Regions from separate parts of the Cytobacillus spartinae genome, predicted to be linked through region 1. Evidence: a T-box and tRNA genes for the amino acid it is inferred to sense, from the RefSeq annotation. Region 1 holds a T-box; the other regions hold tRNA genes.
What was found. The T-box of region 1 lies ahead of ileS (isoleucine--tRNA ligase). A T-box ahead of a tRNA ligase gene usually reads a tRNA of that ligase, here a tRNA-Ile.
Positions count from the first base shown of each region.

Region 2: it has a tRNA-Ile gene. The T-box ahead of ileS (isoleucine--tRNA ligase) is inferred to sense a tRNA for this amino acid. The anticodon was not compared.
Region 3: it has a tRNA-Ile gene. The T-box ahead of ileS (isoleucine--tRNA ligase) is inferred to sense a tRNA for this amino acid. The anticodon was not compared.

Region 1 is NZ_JBIACK010000001.1:413-7,089, reverse strand. Features, by position in the region: gene ileS (isoleucine--tRNA ligase) at 1-2,166, opposite strand, end outside; T-box leader at 2,310-2,539, opposite strand; gene ACFYKX_RS00040 (DivIVA domain-containing protein) at 2,583-3,101, opposite strand; gene ACFYKX_RS00035 (YlmH family RNA-binding protein) at 3,181-3,954, opposite strand; gene ACFYKX_RS00030 (YggT family protein) at 4,192-4,455, opposite strand; gene ACFYKX_RS00025 (cell division protein SepF) at 4,460-4,918, opposite strand; gene ACFYKX_RS00020 (YggS family pyridoxal phosphate-dependent enzyme) at 4,920-5,609, opposite strand; gene pgeF (peptidoglycan editing factor PgeF) at 5,606-6,436, opposite strand; gene ACFYKX_RS00010 (YlmC/YmxH family sporulation protein) at 6,504-6,677, opposite strand, start outside.
Region 2 is NZ_JBIACK010000002.1:26-6,702, reverse strand. Features, by position in the region: gene ACFYKX_RS06015 (sensor histidine kinase) at 1-360, opposite strand, end outside; gene ACFYKX_RS06010 (winged helix-turn-helix domain-containing protein) at 362-1,057, opposite strand; gene ACFYKX_RS06005 (hypothetical protein) at 1,439-1,561, shown strand; gene ACFYKX_RS06000 (hypothetical protein) at 1,605-2,534, opposite strand; gene ACFYKX_RS05995 (response regulator) at 2,527-2,922, opposite strand; gene ACFYKX_RS05990 (DUF4395 domain-containing protein) at 3,099-3,533, opposite strand; tRNA gene ACFYKX_RS05985 (tRNA-Asn) at 3,884-3,958, opposite strand; tRNA gene ACFYKX_RS05980 (tRNA-Ile) at 4,013-4,089, opposite strand; tRNA gene ACFYKX_RS05975 (tRNA-Gly) at 4,103-4,176, opposite strand; tRNA gene ACFYKX_RS05970 (tRNA-Cys) at 4,193-4,266, opposite strand; tRNA gene ACFYKX_RS05965 (tRNA-Gln) at 4,272-4,346, opposite strand; tRNA gene ACFYKX_RS05960 (tRNA-His) at 4,351-4,426, opposite strand; tRNA gene ACFYKX_RS05955 (tRNA-Trp) at 4,440-4,513, opposite strand; tRNA gene ACFYKX_RS05950 (tRNA-Tyr) at 4,562-4,645, opposite strand; tRNA gene ACFYKX_RS05945 (tRNA-Phe) at 4,657-4,729, opposite strand; tRNA gene ACFYKX_RS05940 (tRNA-Asp) at 4,869-4,944, opposite strand; tRNA gene ACFYKX_RS05935 (tRNA-Met) at 4,961-5,037, opposite strand; tRNA gene ACFYKX_RS05930 (tRNA-Ser) at 5,217-5,309, opposite strand; tRNA gene ACFYKX_RS05925 (tRNA-Met) at 5,331-5,404, opposite strand; tRNA gene ACFYKX_RS05920 (tRNA-Ala) at 5,442-5,517, opposite strand; tRNA gene ACFYKX_RS05915 (tRNA-Pro) at 5,531-5,607, opposite strand; tRNA gene ACFYKX_RS05910 (tRNA-Arg) at 5,617-5,693, opposite strand; tRNA gene ACFYKX_RS05905 (tRNA-Leu) at 5,712-5,800, opposite strand; tRNA gene ACFYKX_RS05900 (tRNA-Gly) at 5,816-5,890, opposite strand; tRNA gene ACFYKX_RS05895 (tRNA-Leu) at 5,896-5,980, opposite strand; tRNA gene ACFYKX_RS05890 (tRNA-Lys) at 5,996-6,071, opposite strand; tRNA gene ACFYKX_RS05885 (tRNA-Thr) at 6,077-6,152, opposite strand; tRNA gene ACFYKX_RS05880 (tRNA-Val) at 6,184-6,259, opposite strand; tRNA gene ACFYKX_RS05875 (tRNA-Glu) at 6,302-6,376, opposite strand; rRNA gene rrf (5S ribosomal RNA) at 6,574-6,677, opposite strand, start outside.
Region 3 is NZ_JBIACK010000004.1:116,727-123,403, reverse strand. Features, by position in the region: tRNA gene ACFYKX_RS10570 (tRNA-Ser) at 1-94, opposite strand; tRNA gene ACFYKX_RS10565 (tRNA-Ser) at 100-188, opposite strand; tRNA gene ACFYKX_RS10560 (tRNA-Arg) at 206-280, opposite strand; tRNA gene ACFYKX_RS10555 (tRNA-Ala) at 547-623, opposite strand; tRNA gene ACFYKX_RS10550 (tRNA-Lys) at 720-791, opposite strand; tRNA gene ACFYKX_RS10545 (tRNA-Trp) at 805-878, opposite strand; tRNA gene ACFYKX_RS10540 (tRNA-Tyr) at 884-969, opposite strand; gene ACFYKX_RS10535 (hypothetical protein) at 1,011-1,214, opposite strand; gene ACFYKX_RS10530 (hypothetical protein) at 1,198-1,560, opposite strand; tRNA gene ACFYKX_RS10525 (tRNA-Pro) at 1,587-1,660, opposite strand; tRNA gene ACFYKX_RS10520 (tRNA-His) at 1,667-1,740, opposite strand; tRNA gene ACFYKX_RS10515 (tRNA-Val) at 1,925-2,000, opposite strand; tRNA gene ACFYKX_RS10510 (tRNA-Asp) at 2,068-2,142, opposite strand; tRNA gene ACFYKX_RS10505 (tRNA-Phe) at 2,148-2,315, opposite strand; tRNA gene ACFYKX_RS10500 (tRNA-Asn) at 2,319-2,394, opposite strand; tRNA gene ACFYKX_RS10495 (tRNA-Ile) at 2,409-2,483, opposite strand; tRNA gene ACFYKX_RS10490 (tRNA-Cys) at 2,493-2,569, opposite strand; tRNA gene ACFYKX_RS10485 (tRNA-Glu) at 2,573-2,647, opposite strand; gene ACFYKX_RS10480 (hypothetical protein) at 2,862-3,107, opposite strand; tRNA gene ACFYKX_RS10475 (tRNA-Thr) at 3,151-3,224, opposite strand; gene ACFYKX_RS10470 (YHYH domain-containing protein) at 3,603-4,553, opposite strand; gene ACFYKX_RS10465 (hypothetical protein) at 4,645-4,911, opposite strand; gene ACFYKX_RS10460 (FtsB family cell division protein) at 4,922-5,248, opposite strand; gene ACFYKX_RS10455 (hypothetical protein) at 5,446-5,622, opposite strand; gene ACFYKX_RS10450 (hypothetical protein) at 5,624-5,782, opposite strand; gene ACFYKX_RS10445 (hypothetical protein) at 5,779-5,913, opposite strand; gene ACFYKX_RS10440 (hypothetical protein) at 6,155-6,370, opposite strand; gene ACFYKX_RS10435 (hypothetical protein) at 6,384-6,563, opposite strand.

The DNA of each region.
Region 1 (6,677 bases):
TGCAAAGTCTAAATAGAAAGAACTTAAATCAAGTGTACAGAAGTTGTTCACAGCGTGATAAATTCCCGCAAACTCATAGTTTTCGTATGCATTTCTTACTGTTTTAATTAGTTTGTTTAGCTTCACAAGCATAAACTGATCTACTTCACGCAGATTCTCAAATGCAACTCTATCCGTTTCTGGATTGAAATCATTTAGATTCCCAAGTAGGAAACGGAATGTATTACGAATCTTACGGTAAACCTCAGCTACTTGTTTTAAAATTGCGTCAGATACGCGTACGTCTGCTTGATAGTCAACAGATGCTACCCATAGGCGTAAAATGTCAGCTCCGAGCTGATTCATTACTTTTGCAGGAACAACAACGTTTCCAATCGATTTACTCATTTTTCTACCTTCACCATCTAAGGCAAAACCGTGACTTAAAACACCTTTATATGGAGCTTTCCCCGTTACAGCTACACCAGTAGATAAAGATGAGTTAAACCAACCTCTATATTGGTCAGATCCTTCTAGGTATAAGTCTGCTGGACGCTGCAAGTCATCACGTTCTTCAAGAACTGCTTGGTGTGAAGACCCAGAGTCAAACCAAACATCCATGATATCTGTTTCTTTTGTGAACTTCCCATTCGGACTTCCTGGATGAGTAAATCCTTCTGGTAAAAGATCTTTTGCTTCTCGCTCAAACCAAATGTTAGATCCATGCTGACGGAATAAATTAGAAACATGATCAATCGTTTCATCAGTGATGATTTCTTCTCCACTTTCAGCGAAGAATACTGGAATTGGCACTCCCCAAACACGTTGACGAGAAATACACCAGTCTCCACGATCACGTACCATGTTAAATAATCGAGTTTCACCCCAAGCTGGAACCCATTTTGTTTCTTTTACAGCCTCTAATAATTCATTTCTAAAATCTTTAATGGATGCGAACCATTGAGCTGTTGCACGGAAGATTACTGGCTTCTTCGTTCTCCAATCATGAGGATAAGAGTGAGTGATGAACGTAAGCTTTAATAATGCACCAGCTTCTTCTAGTTTTTGAGTAATCGGTTTATTCGCTTCATCATAGAATAATCCTTCAAAGCCTACAGCATCCTTTGTAAAGTATCCTTTATCATCTACTGGACATAAAACTTCTAATCCATATTTCTGACCAACTAGGAAGTCATCTTCACCATGACCTGGTGCTGTGTGAACACATCCTGTACCTGCATCCGTTGTTACATGCTCACCAAGCATCACTAATGAATCTCGATCATATAATGGGTGCTTAGCTAAAATATGTTCAAGCTCTTGACCTTTAACCGTTTTAACTACTTTAGGATTTTCCCAACCAATCGTGTTTGCAACAGATTCAAGTAATTCTTGGGCCACAACATATTTCTGTCCACTTACTTCTACGACTACATAGTCTAAGTCAGCGTGAACAGTAATCCCTAAGTTAGCTGGCATTGTCCAAGGAGTAGTCGTCCAGATCACAATTTGTGTATCTGTATCAAGAACACCTTTTCCATCTCTTACTTTAAAACCAACATAGATTGAAGGAGATTTTTTGTCATTATACTCAATTTCAGCTTCAGCTAAAGCTGACTCACTTGAAGGTGACCAGTACACAGGCTTCAACCCTTTATAGATATAGCCCTTCTTAGCCATTTCTCCAAATACTTTAATTTGTTGTGCTTCATACTCAGGCTTTAAAGTGATATATGGGTTTTCCCAATCGCCTCTAACCCCTAGTCGTTTAAATTGAGTACGCTGACTATCAATTTGTTCGTAAGCATACTCTTCACACAATTTACGGAACTCAGCTACTGTTAATTCTTTACGCTTAACCCCTTTATTTGTAAGAGCCTGTTCAATTGGTAGTCCGTGTGTATCCCATCCAGGCACATATGGAGCATTGTATCCACTCATTGATTTATAACGAACGATAAAATCTTTTAGAATTTTGTTAAGAGCATGCCCCATATGGATATCACCATTAGCATATGGCGGTCCATCGTGTAGAACAAACATTGGACGTTCTTTCGTTCTTTCTTGTACTTTTGCATAGATGTCCATCTCTTCCCACTTGCTTTGGATTTCCGGCTCGCGATTTGGAAGATTTCCTCGCATCGGAAATTCAGTTTGTGGCATTAATAACGTATCTTTGTACTCCATGTTAATATTTCCTCCTATACACTACTGTTGAGCAAAAATGGTTTTATGTGGATCAGTATTTACTGGTTGAATTCTTTAAAATAAAACTCACAGTTACCATTATTACCAAAGAAATGAAAAATAAAAAAACCTCCTCATCCCTAAAAAGGGACGAGAAGGTTTAAACTCCCGCGGTACCACCCTTGTAGATAGAATAATCCTATCCGCTCAAGATATTCGTAACGTGAATAAAACGCCATAGTCTACTCAGCTATGCTTTCGACCTGGTACTCAAGGGGGATCTTCTAATCGTTCACTTTTACTGGACTCACACCAACTCCAGCTCGCTTAAAAAAGTATTGAATGATTATACTGTCCCTATCATCGTAGAACGTATTACTTTGTTAGGAAATTATATGCGAAACAAATACGTTTCGTCAAGCCATTGTGTCTTCTTCTTCTTTTGCTGATTTTAGTTCAGTTGCATCAAGTTCATATTGCATCAAATAATCCCAATCATCTGTATTAAGCATATCTAATTGGGCCTCAATTAACATTTTAAAACGAGTTCGGAAAACCTTTGACTGTTTCTTTAAATCTTCTATTTCTAGAGCAATTTTCCTAGCTTTAGATAAGGATTCATTAACGATGCGGTCAGCATTCTTTTCCGCTTCTTTTATAATTAATTTTGCTTCTTTTTGAGCATTTCTTTTAACTTCTTCAGCAGCTTCTTGAGCAACTACGATTGATTTGTTTAATGTTGACTCAATATTATTAAAATGCCCAATACGCTCAGTAAGGTCGTTAAGCTTTTCCTCTAACTCTTTCTTTTCACGGATAATAAGCTCGTAATCTTTAATAACTTGGTCTAAAAATTCATTTACTTCATCTTCATCATAACCGCGGAACCCTTTATTAAATTCCTTGTTATGTATATCTAACGGTGTTAATGGCATAAGGCCACCTCCATCTTAGTCTATCATTTATGTGTTTTGATAATATTCGACAGGTAATGAGAAAATCCTTCAAAAAATTTTAAATTTGTTTACCAACAATAATTCTTAGTTTGTCTTTTTTTGTTCTTCCTTCAATGGAGATTATTTTTGCTCTACCAAAGCCTCTTGCTGATAAAATATCTCCTTCACCACATTCAAATGCATTATTTTCTATCGTAGTCCAATTAACCTTCACTAGACCCTGATTTATGTACAATTGTGACTTCTGCCTAGATATGTTGTGGATAGCTGAAAGGACCGTGTCGAGTCTAAGAGATGAGACAGTTGTGGATGTCTCGTTCCATTGTATATATACGTTTATCACATCGCTTAACGGCATTTCCCTTAAACTGATTGATGCCCGCCCGATTGAATCCAATTGTAGCATAATATAATCAGATACTTCTTTTGCTGCAAAAAATTGGACTCGATCTTGTTCCAATAGGATATCGCCGAATTTCCCCCTTTTTAATCCCAAGGACATCAGGCTACCTAATACTTGGGGATGTTCTAATGTGACAAACTTACTTGGATAATCTACTTCAAACAAGCAAATTTCATAGTCCTCTAGGTCAACTTGGTGATATTCAGGATAAATGAGAGCTCGCTGTCTTTCAGCCCCCGGCATTCCTCCAAACATCTCCACTTTTACATCCGCTTGTGTACCAATAATGGTTTTGACAATTTGTTGCTCTCTAGGATCTAGAAAATCCGTAACTTTAGCTACAAAGGTATTCTCAACATGGTCTTTCCAGTTCATTACTTGATCAATAAAGTCACGCTCTTCAGGTCGAAAATGTTGGTAAATACTCACTTAACCACCTACGTCCTTGTGTAAATCCATCTCATAGTTGGAATCTAAAGAAAAATACGAAAAAAGGGACTATAAAAAGCCCCTTAACATTAAGGCCATATATATTTAAGGCTCTTTTCTTGTTAAAAAAAGCAAACATTAATATAGCAACCTTTTTAGAACTAAATAAATCTTCAATATAGGCTACCCTACCCACTTATAGTGGTAAACTAAGCGTACATCCGATCAATAGATTTATTATAAAAACCAACCGAATAACTGTACTAATCCAGACGTAGCAAAACGTAGAACTAAAATTGCTACAATTGGAGAAATATCAATCATACCAAGTGGAGGAATAAACTTTCTAAAAGGTTCTAAATAAGGTTCACAAATACGAGCTAAAAATTGCCCAATCGCACTTTCTTTAGCATTTGGAAACCATGAGAGTAAAATGTAAATAATTAATGCCCATGAATAGTATTCAATTAACCTTACTAAAATTAATAAAACAAATTCCATCTACTTACCACCTCGAATCTTCAAGATCAGCCTCTTGCAACAGCTGTGATATATTACCTGAAACCTCAACATTATCTGGGGTACATAAGAAAATATCTGATCCTATTTTTTGTATGTCTCCACCAATAGCATAAACAGTCCCGCTTAAGAAATCTACGATTCTTTTTGCTTGGTCACGTTCGATCCTTTGAAGGTTAACAATGACTGAACGTCGATTTTTTAACTGATCAGCAATGTCCTGAGCCTCTGCGTAAACGCGCGGTTCTATCAGCACTACTTTAGAAGCCTTTTGTTGAACACTTTGAAGACTAACAACATTTTGTTTTTGAACAGCTTGTTGGGTTTGTTGTTGTTTTTGAGGCTTTACAGGCTGCTGAACTTCACTTTCAGCCATTTCCCCTTCTTCATAGTCATATTCATCATCTAGGAAAAAAAATGTTTTAATTTTGGATTTCAAGCTCATTTTATTTAACCTCCTGGCTTTCTTGACCTACGAGTGCAGTTCCAATACGCACCATAGTCGCCCCTTCTTCAATAGCTAACCGATAATCATTCGACATCCCCATTGAGAGTTCATTACATGAAGCAAAATCCAGTTTCAAATTCTTCACTTCTAACTGAAGGTTCTTTAACCTTCTAAAGCAGTCTCGGATCATACTTTCATCTTCTGTAAAAGGCGCCATTGTCATTAATCCTGCTACATGTATATTGGGACACCCTTCTAATTGCTTAACGAAGTCGCAAACAGCTTCTGGCTCCATTCCATGTTTCGACTCTTCCCCAGAAACATTTACTTGTACTAAACAATTTATGGTCCTTGTAGCTCTTTTATTAATTTCTTTTGCAAGGGAGAGTCTGTCTAACGAATGTATGTAATCCACCTTATCAATCACGTTCTTTACTTTTCTAGTTTGTAATGAACCGATAAAGTGCCATGTGGGCTTGTCCTTTAGTTCCTCCCATTTGGATAAAAGTCCATCATCTCGATTTTCTCCTAAGTGGGTTACACCAGCCTCAACTGCTTCTATTGCCCTATCTATTGAAACATATTTAGTAACAGCGATTATTTTAATTTCTTCAGCATTCCGGTTTGCTTTACTACAAGCTGCAATAATATTTTCCTGGATGTTTTTCAGATTGTCCTTAACACTCATGAATCGATGGGGTCCTCCTTCCAACCAATAAAACTCATCATCCGTCCTGTCATTGCTTTGTCTCGTCGGTGGGAGAAAAAGTGTTCTTCATGACAGCTCGTACATAGATTCGTTCCTTGTATGTTTTGCTCTGGTAAACCCGCTTTTAACAGTAACTGCCGATTAAGCTCCTGCAAGTTCAAGTAATATTGATTACCACTAATTAAATTATATGGCTTTTTTTCGACATGTTCTAGTGCGTTTTCAACTAAATTAACTACTCGGTCATCTACAATATAACATTTTTCGCAAATAGAAGGGCCAATAGTTGCAAAAATATTGTTAGGTTCGATTCCTTCCTCTTTAAAAACATCGATCATTTTTACCCCAATCCCGTGGACCGAACCCTTCCATCCTGCATGAGCAATACCAATAGCTTTTTCCTTTGGAGCATAAAAATACAATGGTACACAGTCAGCAAAATTCAATATTAATAGGACACCACTATCGAAGGTGAAAAAACCGTCAGTCTCTTTAAACGCCTCATGGTAGGAAAGGGATCCCATCCCCCTATCCTTCTTCGTCACTCTTTGAATGTGCACATCGTGAGTTTGTTGCGCGCTAATCCAATGATTAATAGGGAAGTTTATTAATTTGGAAATCTTTTTGCGGTTATCACAAACAGCTTCAAACGTATCGTCAACGTGAAAACCGACATTTAAACTTGTATATTTACCGTTACTAGTTCCACCCTTTTTTGTCGTAAAGCCTGCAACAAGACCTGTTGTCTCATTCATCCAATCCTGAATAAGAAACAATTCTTCATCCTTTAAAACGAATGGTTCCATGTGTCTAACCTCTTTAGTTTTCTATAGTTTACCATACCTAGCCAAAAGCTCACAGAAAAAATGACAATTATTGCTCTTCTTCTTCTTCAATTTGTTTATATTGGGTTACATCTATATAACGAACTAAGATGACATCCTCACCAATCTTTAATATATTCTTCCAAGGGATAATAACCTCTTCATCTTTGCCGAAAAAACCCAAAACTTTACCTGCCCCACTAATGATAATTGCTTCGATCTT
Region 2 (6,677 bases), on a different contig from region 1:
GTTCCGTACAACAACAGCCTCACCGTTAGAAATCTGATTTAAGACTTCATCAGCCAGTTTAATATCGGGTCCCAACCGATCAACAGGATAGAGAATATTACCTGAGCGATCAAATATACTGAAGTTTATCTTTCTTCCTTTAAGTACAGTGCTATATTGATTGATGACTCTTTCTTGCTGACCTTGGTTTCGAACTAGATCATCTAATATATGCTCTCCATAGACTACTAACTCGTCCACTTTATTTTGATACACTAGTCTCTCAACATAGTGAGCAAACAACAAACTAAGTACCAAGAAAGCAACCAGGATGACACTAAAATGACTGATCAATTGCTGATACAAATATTTAATCTTCATTTCATTCTACCGTTTCATCAAACTTATAACCAATCCCCCATATAGTATGGAAAAAAGGTTGAGTCTCTGTTCCAATCTTTTTTCGGAGCCTTTTAATATGAACATCTACCGTCCGTTCATCTCCATAAAATTGATAGCCCCAAACTCGTTCTAATAATTGCTCTCTTGTAAACACCTGCTTTGGATGCTGTACAAAAAAATAAAGCAATTCGAATTCTTTAGGGGTTAGATTATCGACTAACTGTCCATTTAATAATACTTCCCTCGTATCCTTATTAATTGCCAAATGCTTTGTGTGTAATTGTCCTCTTTCTCCCCGATTATCACTCATACCACTATTTGCCCGACGTGTTACGGCCTTAATTCTTGCCATCAGAGCTAGCGGACTAAATGGTTTTGTTACATAATCATCCGCACCCATTTCAAGTCCGAGAACCTGGTCAGATTCACTGTCCTTAGCAGTTAGCATAATAATAGGTACAGCACTTCCTTCCTCTCTAATTTTTCGACATAAGGTTACCCCGTCCATACCTGGAAGCATCCAATCTACAATCAACAAGTCCCAAGTATCTTTTCTATATCGTTCATAACCTTCAAGTCCATTATGCACAAATTCACCATGGATACCTTCTTTTGAGAAAAACATTTCAATCATGGAACAAACACTTTCATTATCCTCTATTACTAAAATTTTCATAATTTCCTCCATTTAAATATCCAATCTATTATATAAATTCACCTATCAACCAACACAGTTCTAGGGTATACATACTTTCTTTTTATCAAAAAATAATTAAAATGCAAACTAATATCATTTGTAATCTAAAGATTTCCTTATTTATTAATAAATTTGAAATAGTTTGTTCATAATTGCCTTCATTATAGCGTTCCATGGGTGCAACTTTTTTGTACTATAAATTCACCCTCAGTAGATCTTAGAATTAGAATTTATTTATTAAAGGACCCCCATAACCAAAAAATGAGAAACGAATAATGTATTAACAACTGAAAAACTAAGGTTTAAAGTTTCGCTTTTCTTAGAAAAGGGAATATAATAGGACGAATAGGAGGAAAACTTATGAGATTAATAAGAACGGACATAGATGAATTATTAGAAGCGACAAATGAACTGGTGGAAGAGGATTTTAAGATGTCTACAATCGAGATTGATCATTTATTAGAAATGACTCAAGATTGGTAAATAAAAAAGGCTACCCAAACATTATGAGTAACCTTTTAACTATTTATACTAATTGTTGATTGCTTTCTTTTAATTGAATTTGTACGTTTTCTGGCTCCTCAGATAATAGTAAATGGAAAGTTCCTTTAGAAATACTAACTGTTACTAGGAAATCAGCGTTAACTCCTTTGGTGCTAACTTCATTCACAACTGACTGTGGCTTCATATTTAGTTCAATGCCTTTATTAGACATATTCACTAAGAATATCCCATTATGCAAATTTAAAAATTCACTTACGGAAGCCTGTGCAAGCTCATCTACAACTGCAAGATCTTCTTCTGCATATTTTGAAGCGATATAAAGGAACACGTCCTCATTTGCCGCTACTCCTGTATAAAGCGGCGAGTCTCCAGTAATTTCTTGATACACATACCAATCTGATAGGTGACCATCATTCATTCCTGAAAATTCCAAATAGACTTGATCATCAACAAATCTTATTAGATTCTTAGCGAAAAGTGATAAGTATTCTTTATAGAAGTCTTTACTAGTCGAAGCTTTTCCATCAAGCAGCGTTTCAACCAGTGCATCAATATCTCCACTCTTAATAGCCTCAAACTTATCATCCGTAAGACTGTAATCCTTTTTATAATCATTTAAAGCTTTTGAAAAAGCATCAATGGTCATATATTCACGATCTACCAAGGCTTGAGCCAACAGCAAGTGATTCTGTTTTTGAGAAGATAACATGTCGTCTACTTGATCATTTGTTAGATAGCCTAGTTCAACTGCAATCTCTCCAAATCGCTTATCCACCTGTTTTTGTTTTTCATGTACTTCGTCTACTTGAACTGCTGTCATATATCCTTCATCGACTGCTATTACTCCAAATTTAACGTGTACCGATTGTTGAAACTCTAATGCATCCGTTAACTGCTCCTTCGTAATTAGCCCACGGTTTAAAAGATAGTGACCGAAGTATTGACTAAACATTGATCCTTCCCTCCTTATCCTCCACTAGAACCTTCTCAATTAAGTATGTAATGGCCTCAAGAGAAATAGGTTTTTGGATAAAGTCATAAGCACCCTTTTCTAATGCTTTTTTTAAATGATCCTTTGTACCAGCAGAAGAAGCCATTACCACTTTTATGTCACGATTGAATTCTTTAATCTCGCCTAAAGCTTCAATCCCATCCTTATCCGGCATAACTATATCCATAAATACCAGATCAGGATTATGTGTCTTTGCCATCTCGACAGCAACTACACCATTCTCAGCTTCTAAAATATCGTTACATTTACACTTTTCCAGTATGCTTCTAAATTTTTTGCGTATTAAGACTGAGTCATCACAAATTAACACTTTTAAATTGTTTTCCACATCTGTCATCTCCTTAGTCAAAGCTACTTAGTAATTTCTACATGAATATTAAAGAATCCTTTACCTCTCATTGAAAAGATAATACTTTTTGACTATTTTTTGAACAATCAGGAGGTAATTCATCCTAGAACTATAACAAAAAACGTCAGTCTAATTTGATAGACTGACGTAGGAGTTTAGGATTCATTTCTTAACTTCTTACGGTAATTGTATTGGATCCATTTGTACCTAACAAAGCAGCCAACGCAAAAACCAAGGATTGCGATCAATGCTGCTAATGCAACCATCGCTGTAAAAATAAATCCTACAACCTGAAAACCGGATAGATAACTAATGAAACCTAAAGATAACAACATTACGGAGATGTATTGATTAAATCTTTGTTGTGCGAAATCTTCTTGAGGATAAGATGATGCAGGCTTCTTAAAAAAACGTTTAGCTATATTCATTAGCGGATTTTTATTAAAAATTAAACTGGATAATCCCGTAACTAAAGGTAGTAGCAAGATATAATGATTTTCTACTATCCATGTTGATAATACACTTATAACAATAAACCATTGATTTGTAGTCACTAGCGGTTTTGGGATTGAAGAAGTTCTTTGTTGCAATTAAAGCCCACCTTACTTATACGAATGTACCAAACCTTTATGCTTTTAATATGTACAGAAAATGATTTGTTATATTTGTATAAGATTAATTAAGAGATGGAAAAATGATAAGAGTATGAATATAAGGAGACCGCTAAATTGAGGATAATAGGAATATGTAGAAAATGTAATGGAGACGGCTTTGTAAGAAAAAATATCTTCTTTAAAAAAGAATGCCCAGTTTGTTCCGGTTCAGGAAAATTCGCACGTTCTTTACAAGAATATAAGGGATTATAAAAGGCCATGTCAAGTTTGAGACATAGCCTTTTTTGGCATAAAAAAAAGCCGGTTGGCCGGATATATGTATGTTTTGGCTCCGCAGGTAGGATTCGAACCTACGACCGCTCGGTTAACAGCCGAGTGCTCTACCACTGAGCTACTGCGGAATAATATAATAATATTATATACAATTTAATGAATATCATTTAATTATTTTTATATGGTGGGCCTAAATGGACTCGAACCATCGACCTCACGCTTATCAGGCGTGCGCTCTAACCAGCTGAGCTATAGGCCCATATATAATAAAATGGAGCGGGTGATGGGAATCGAACCCACGACATCAGCTTGGAAGGCTGAGGTTTTACCATTAAACTACACCCGCAGGTATAAAACTTTATTGGAGGCGGCACCCGGATTTGAACCGGGGATAAAGGTGTTGCAGACCTGTGCCTTACCACTTGGCTATGCCGCCTTTATTGGCTGGGCTAGCTGGATTCGAACCAACGCATGTCGCAGTCAAAGTGCGATGCCTTACCGCTTGGCTATAGCCCATTTATGGGGCGACTGATGGGAATCGAACCCACGAATGTCGGAACCACAATCCGATGCGTTAACCACTTCGCCACAATCGCCATAACAGTCACTTGGCAGGGGTAGTAGGAATCGAACCCACACCAAAGGTTTTGGAGACCTTCGTTCTACCTTTAAACTATACCCCTACATTAACTTATATACAATTAAAAAGCTATTTACCCAATAATACTAAATGGTGGAGGGGGACGGATTCGAACCGCCGAACCCTAAGGAGCGGATTTACAGTCCGCCGCGTTTAGCCACTTCGCTACCCCTCCAAATAAAAAGGTGGCTCAGGACGGAATCGAACCGCCGACACAAGGATTTTCAGTCCTTTGCTCTACCAACTGAGCTACTGAGCCATATATTATAATTCTTTCATATTTAAATCTAACGTCGTCCTTCGTCCCGATTTAACAATCGGTACGCTGGATGTGAAACCAGAGTAGCATACTCATCGTGCTCTACCAACTGAGCTACTGAGCCGTATATTATAATTAATGGCGGTCCCGACGGGAATCGAACCCGCGATCTCCTGCGTGACAGGCAGGCATGTTAACCGCTACACCACGGGACCAACATTTTTAATAAATTGGTTGCGGGGACAGGATTTGAACCTGCGACCTTCGGGTTATGAGCCCGACGAGCTACCAGACTGCTCCACCCCGCGATAATAGAATATATATAGTTATCCAACATGCTTTTTGTAAGCATAAGTTTCTACGGAATGACCGCCCCGATTTCAGTAAGTACATTCAAGAATTAACTCAATCGGTGCGCTGAAGTTTAATCGAAGAAGTAATATCGATCGTGCTCCACCCCGCGATAATAGTAAGGAATAGATAAAAATGGAGGAGGTAGAGGGATTCGAACCCCCGCGCGGTTTGACCCGCCTGTCGGTTTTCAAGACCGATCCCTTCAGCCAGACTTGGGTATACCTCCAAAGGATGTTTAATTATTAAGTAGCGGCGGAGGGAGTCGAACCCACGACCTCACGGGTATGAACCGTACGCTCTAGCCAGCTGAGCTACACCGCCAAAATATTAGTAGTATTTCTATCTTATGGAATAAAAATGGTGGAGCCTAGCGGGATCGAACCGCTGACCTCCTGCGTGCAAGGCAGGCGCTCTCCCAGCTGAGCTAAGGCCCCAATGTTATAAGAATGGTCGGGAAGACAGGATTCGAACCTGCGACCCCTTGGTCCCAAACCAAGTGCTCTACCAAGCTGAGCTACTCCCCGCAAAATATATGGCGCGCCCGAAAGGAGTCGAACCCATAACCTTCTGATCCGTAGTCAGACGCTCTATCCAATTGAGCTACGGGCGCATATTATTAGTTTAAAAGTGGTGCCGAGGACCGGAATCGAACCGGTACGGTAGTCACCTACCGCAGGATTTTAAGTCCTGTGCGTCTGCCAGTTCCGCCACCCCGGCACATCTATTAAAACTTGGAGCGGAAGACGGGATTCGAACCCGCGACCCCAACCTTGGCAAGGTTGTATTCTACCACTGAACTACTTCCGCATATATGGTGCGGGTGAAGGGAGTCGAACCCCCACGCCTTGCGGCGCTAGATCCTAAGTCTAGTGCGTCTGCCAATTCCGCCACACCCGCATATAATAATATAAATGGTGAGCCATGAAGGATTCGAACCTTCGACCCTCTGATTAAAAGTCAGATGCTCTACCGACTGAGCTAATGGCTCAAAAATGGTGCCGGCGATAGGAGTCGAACCCACGACCTACTGATTACAAGTCAGTTGCTCTACCAACTGAGCTACACCGGCATTTTTTGAAAGGTTGTACATTTCACAAAAATGGTGGAGGATGACGGGATCGAACCGCCGACCCCCTGCTTGTAAGGCAGGTGCTCTCCCAGCTGAGCTAATCCTCCATATAGGATGTTTATTTACTTCACTACGTTCCGTAAAAAACTTGGTGACCCCTACGGGATTCGAACCCGTGTTACCGCCGTGAAAGGGCGGTGTCTTAACCGCTTGACCAAGGGGCCATTATCTTTTCTTTAAAAGTGACAACTATATTAATATAACATTTTTTCTATGAATCGTCAACGCTTTTTTGTGTGTTTTTTTATTACCTACTTAATTTTCTTAAGCAAGAATTAAATATTAACAACGTTTTTGTTTTTCGTCAATAATACTTAAATGGTAATATTTATATCCAAGAGAATAAAAGCTTATCTCTTCCGCCTGGCGACGTCCTACTCTCACAAGGGGACAGCCCCTAACTACCATTGGCGCTGAGAAGCTTAACTTCCGTGTTCGGTATGGGAACGGGTGTGACCTTCTCGC
Region 3 (6,677 bases), on a different contig from region 1:
TGGCGGAGGCAGAGGGATTCGAACCCCCGCAGGCTGTTACACCCCTAGCAGTTTTCAAGACTGTTCCCTTATAGCCAGACTTGGGTATGCCTCCGTATATGGTGGAGAGTGAGGGATTCGAACCCCCGCACGATTTCTCGCCTGTTCCGTTAGCAACGGAATCTCTTCAGCCTCTTGAGTAACTCTCCAAATAGGTTGATTCAGATGGTGCCCCCTAGAGGAATCGAACCTCTATCGCAAGATCCGTAGTCTTGCATGCTATCCGTTACACCAAAGGGGCATGATTCTGAATTCTTGTTCAAGTTCCGAAATCGCATGGGAATTCGGATCATTCAGATTAATGGCGCCCCCGGATGGAATTGAACCACCTTCAACGGAGTCAAAGTCCGTTGCATTAACCGTTATGCTACGGGGGTACAAGGAAAAAGTGCAGATGGTGAGTCTCAGCTCACAACGCGTGACCCGAAAGTTGGGTACGGCTTCTGTTTGGGGGGACATCTGCAAATAACGTAGGATGTATGATGAGGGTATTTCCCTAAAGGAATTTGGTGGACCTTGGGGGAATTGAACCCCCTCTACTTGCTTGCAAAGCAAACGTGCGAACCCGTTAACACTTAAGGCCCATATAGTCTGAATTAGTCCGAAATTCAGTGGAAATTCGGATACCTAAAGAAATTCAGATAGATGAATTCAAATGAATTCAAATGAATTCAAATAAGTGGGACCACCTGGATTCGAACCAGGGTAGACCGATTAAAAGTCGGCTATGTTAGCCACTACATCATGACCCCATATTTAAAGATTTGGCACAGACAGGAGGAATTGAACCTCCGGCTTCGGTTTTGGAGACCGACGTGTTTCCACTACACCATGCCCATATATTTGGTGGGAGGAGGATGAATCGAACATCCAAGGTCGATGACAACGGTTTTACAGACCGCCCCGCTTCCACTTACGGTCTATCCTCCCAGAAGAAAAGGCGAGGAATGATTCCTCATAAAGCAAGAAGGTTACTCTTGCCAAGGCTCTACATCGGACTTTGATACCACACGAAGTTCGTTTTTTAACACTTCCGGTTTTGTGCCAACTGGAGCCAATACGTATAGGTGTTGATTGTCTTTTACAATCTCGTACTCGGTTTCTCGGTTCATTGGCTCTAAAAATGCATCGACATCATCGGTTCCAATGAATCGTACTTTACTTGCTACTCCCATTTCTTCTCTTCCTTTCTGTTAATGTAGGGAAACCTTCTAACCAATCGGATACCATTTCTTGTTGCTCGGCATCCAATTCATGCCAGTGGGTTTGAAACCATGCATATTGGGCTTTTGATACCATAGGTTTATAGGTTTCATGATTAATAGGGAGAAATACGTACCAGCCTGTAGAACTTCCTCCCATCGGAATGTAAGATCGTTCTCGTAACTGGTCCACGCTTTCGTACGGATAGTCTCCTAAATTCGCTAGACGTTCCATTTCGTCTTGAGCAAATTCATGATGTCTCCCATACGAACATGGGTGAAATTGTCCTTCTGGATCTAACCAGCCTGATAATCCCATTGGTATTTCCTCCTTTAGACATATAATCGGAATGACAGGAATTGAACCTGCGACCCCTTGGTCCCAAACCAAGTGCTCTACCAAACTGAGCTACATCCCGTCATTTTGGGGAGACTAGAGGGACTCGAACCCTCTTAATCGGTTCCACAGACCGACGCGTTACCCATACGCCATAGCCTCAACAGAAGAATAGAGGGGTGTTCTATTTTCCTGTTCAATCTATGATTTAAGGTTAGGCTTTTTGTTTGCTGATCTTGTGCTTGACTAGAATGGCAACAGGCACTAACACTAAAGCAGATAGTCCACCAATGATTCCTACTTTTTTCTTGTTCATGTGTATTCCTCCTTGTTGAAGATTTCAGATTGGTAGCCCGTGAAGGAATCGAACCTTCTTATTCTTCTTGTAAGGAAGAACTCGTAACCAATGGAATCAACGGGCTATAGTTGGCGAAAGGCTTCCGAATTCTATGATTTCGGATTGATTATATCGTGCCTTTGCATTCTTTTTGGCGAAGGCACAGGGAATTGAACCCCGGTCTCTGCATGGACAGTGCAGCGTCATAGCCACTAGACCATACCTCCGAATTTGGTGGAGAAGGTTGGGATCGAACCAACATCCGAGGATTTTCAGTCCTCTGCATGATGGGCTCTGCCCGCCTCGAAACTCATTCTTTTGAATGAGTTGTGCGGAAACGATTGAAAATCGTTTTCGTGCCAGCCGTTAGGCTGTCATGAACCATCATTGCTACTGCTCCATTTGGCTTACCCTACCGGATTTGAACCGGTGACATTTCGGTTAACAGCCGAACGCTCTACCCACTGAGCTAAGGGCAAGATGTGATTGAAATTGGTACCGATGGCAAGATTCGAACTTGCGACCCCTCCCTTATCAAGAGAACGCTCTGCCCCTGAGCTACATCGGTATAGGATGTTGGAGAACAGGAAGGGACTCGAACCCTTTTCATATGGTTTTGCAGACCATACTCCCGAACCGTCGAGAAACCTGTCCATTTGGTAAGGCATGGGGGAATTGAACCCCCGATCCCGCCGTGAAAGGACGGTGTCTTCACCACTTGACCAATGCCTCATAGAATTTGGTTGCGGAGTAGGGAATTGAACCCTCGTTACAGGCTTATGAGACCTATCAGACGACCACGCCTAGCCCACCGCAATGATTAGTCCGAAATTCTTTCAAAAAGAAATTCGGATAGAAGAGTGCTTGAACCCGTATGACTAAGCCACTCAAGAGTTTTAACCTACTTAAACAGGACGCATCCTTGTAGGGGGAATCTATTACCCTTCTATTCTTCTTCTTCCTCTAACATGTGAGGCGGAATGAACTGAGCCATCCCTACACAAACCGCATACGCCATATCCATCAATTCAGGACCAGAAGTATTCACAAACTTCATTTTCATGGTCGTTTCGTCCTCCTCTTGAACCACTTGAGCGACAAATCCCTTTTGGATCTCCTCTTTGGTTCCATCGGAGTACAAGATGACAATGTTCGTTATGTCTTTTTCTTTTTCGATTTGTACTTGACTCATGTTTTCATTCCTCATTTCTCAAGGTATGTAGGTCAAACATAAGAGCCGGTGACAGGACTTGAACCCGCAAACACCCTCATTACAAGTGAGACGTTCTACCAATTGAACTACACCGGCAAAATGAACAAAAAAGGGGAATGCACTCTCTGAAGGGGGGCAGAGAATACATTCCCATAAACGATATACACTTTTGCCACAAAACCAGCCAACAGACAACAGGGATAGTTGAGGGAAAAAGAATCGGGATTAAGTATTCTCAAATAGAGTCAAAGAGACCATGTCAACGTAAATCGGTTGTTCATGTGTTGTGTTCTTTCCAATCATTCCGAACATGTCTTTCAACTCCTTTTCATTTGGTATACCTTTATACTACATTAATACCGATATTCAGTCAAGCGGTGAAATGGATTTTTTTTAAAAAAGTTTTGGAAGAAAAGAAAAACCCTTCTCCTTTTTGAATCCAAGCGGATTTCAAAAACAGAAAAAAGGTTATCTCTAACTTACTAGATAATAAAGCAGGACGAGGAAACCAGTCCAAAGCAATATGTTTACCACCTTGCTTGCTATATTCGTATGTGCGGTGTTCGGTTTCTTTTGGAGGAGTGTTCGAATCCCCCAAAGGACTCCAATCAGTGAGAGGATCACGAGCAACGGATGGCTTGTGAAAAATGTTATACCTTCATACCAAATCGTTTCAAGGGATCCACCACCTCCCCCTTCCACCCATCCAGCATAGTAGCCTTTTTGAAAGAGTGAGAGTTCCTCTTCGGTAAAGCCTCGTTCATAGTCTTCAAAGATGTACTCATTCGTGGCATCCCAATGCCCTTCCGAATACCCTTTCTCATAGACGGTTTGCTCTTGGGAAGAGTTCAGCACATGATCGTTATCCGAATCGTTATCGGTGGAATTGGAAGTGACCGAGACGACTTCTTCTGTTTCTTCCGCTTGTGCAGTGTCTTCGCTTTCGGAATCATTCCAGCCATCGGCATAGCCTTCTTCAAAAGTAATTTCGTCATAGATGACGGTGGTGCCATCATACTCAAGACCCTCTTGGTAATCGGAGTAGCCCCACTCGTAACCTGAGTTGTAACTATTCATGTAGCAGACCTCTAGCCCTTCTTCGTGGCCATCCGCAATTCCTTGTTCATAGCCATCTCCAAACGCTTGAGAACCTTCCCACCACCATTCGTACTCCTCCTCACACTCCGAGGTGTAAGAATAGGAATATTCATAGCCCAAATCGTAGCCTTCTTCATAGGTTCCCCCACCACCTCCGTATGAATCGTGGTAATGGTAGTCTCCGTAATTGAGTCCCCACTCGTGACAGTTGGTTCGGCACGTATGCCCTCCGCTTGAATCGGTATTCCCTGGATGAGCATAAGCAGGAGTGCTGAATAACATCGACACCACTATGACTCCAAATAATAGACTGAAACAACCTTTCATAGGTATTCTCCTTTAAATTTCTATGATTCTATTATTACAGAATCTACCAAGTATGGAAATGAAAAAAGAGAGGAGTTTTCCTCTCTATGGATTACAGGGATATAGGGTGAGAGATAGATGGAGATTCAACCAGAGTGTGAGCGGAATGACGTTTGATTTGAAAGGCTTGGATTTCCTCGCATGTGGCACGTCTCAAGTCTCCGTAATTCGAATAGCCATGCTTCTTTCCTTTTTCATCACAGATGTAAAGATGAGAGGTAAACACTTTTTCTATGGTAAACACGGAGCGATATTGGGTGCTATACACATACTCCCCTTCTTGGAAGTCGTGCAATGAGGTAGATGAGGTTGAGTTCATAGTTTTCCTCCTATGGTTTCTTCGATTTTGGCAAGACAAACAAGATTTCTTGTTCTTTTGAAAAGAAAAACTCAATTCTTGCAAGGTCGGCAATGTATTCATCGTCGTTTAAGCGAACCAATTCTTCTTGTAAACGCTGCTCTTCCCGCTTTACCTCTTTTAAGGCAAGGTGAAGGCTTTTTTGCTCTTTATGGGCTTCTTTGAGTTGGAAGTATTGTTTGGTGAGTGTGATTCCGAAATAAGCCCCAGCCAACAGGACCAGAACAGAACAAGCCAAGAGCCGACGTTTTATACGGACTTGTCGTTGTAGTCTTAGCGATGTAGTGGTGGGTTTCATTGAGTTCTTTCGTTCCTTTCGTGTAAGTATCGGTATTCTTTCGCTAAAAAGATGATTTCTTCGCACTGTTCCTCATTGAAACAGCCGATATGAGCCTCTTCACGGGTCAGATTCATCGAGTCCTGTATCCATTAATCCGAAAAACTCAAGAGTTTGGCTTGGTTTTGACAATACGGACAAATGACCATGGTAATCGCTCACTTTCGGGTAAAGGAATCCAATATCTTTTGCTCCTCTGGATCTCGTGGACGAACTCTTCCCTTTTTTAACCCACGTTCTTCTAAAATCTGCTGGTGAAGCGTGAGGGCTTCTTGGTGTGTTTCTTGGTTTTTTCGAATCTGTTGTTGTAATTCTGAAAGTTTTATGGTCTTCACATTACCTATCCCCTAATCGTTTTAAGGCTTCTCTGTTGTCTTTGAGGGTTTGTTGAATGAGGATCGTACGGGCAATTCGTTTTCGAATCTCTTGATCCCTCTCTACTAATTGTTTTGTATCTTCTTTTGGAACCTTTGATTCATGGCTCAAGGTGGTCATACTAAAATCCTCCTCCTTAATTCAGGTAGTCGATGAACAACATCGTGATCCCAACCAGAGATAGGGTACTCAGGACGAAGATTCCCAAGACGGCTTGAAGTCGCTTTTTCCACACTCGATTCTTTCCCCAAAAATCCTCTAGGTTTAAGACCAAGATGACCCCACACGAGACAGAAGCAATGAGAGAAATGGTAAAAATGAATGAACCTAACAGCATGAGAAACACCCTTTCCCGAGTTACATAAAAGCGGAAGCATGCACTCTATATCCGAATTCTCCCGTAGAGATTTCGGAATGTGCGGGGGAGCGAGTCCCAACCCCTCTCTTTCCTTCCGCTAAAAGAGAGAGAAATAGATTAGTTCGTTATGAGTTTCACTTCTTCTGGGGAATGATATGATCTAGTATTCTTTGCAACCCACTATCCAGTTGGTCTACTACCCTTCCTGACCAATCTCCGATGGTGGCTAACGCGTAAAGCGGAAGCCAAAGGGGAGAAAGAAGAATGACAAGAAGAAGACGAACTCGTTTCATCAATCGAAAGGACGCGGAGGTATACCATCTTCTTGATTTTCCGTACCGAATATCCATTCTCTGAGCCTCCTTAGACTTTTAGGTGGTAGAGTTCCATGACCTGTTTTTTCTCTTCCTCATCATCGGTTAAAAACCAGTTGCACTTTTTACAGGCTTTCACGCTTTTGATTTCCACTCGGACGTGACCGACAAATCGTTTTTTGTATTGACTGCTTTCGAATCCACAACATTCGCATGTATATCGTTTCAAAGGTTTTCACCTCAACATTCCAAATAAAAGAACCAGAACTCTTGCCCGAAATGGAACGACCATGGATCAAGGCGAGGGAACACTTAAGGATACCCACGGGTCGTGTCGCCTCCG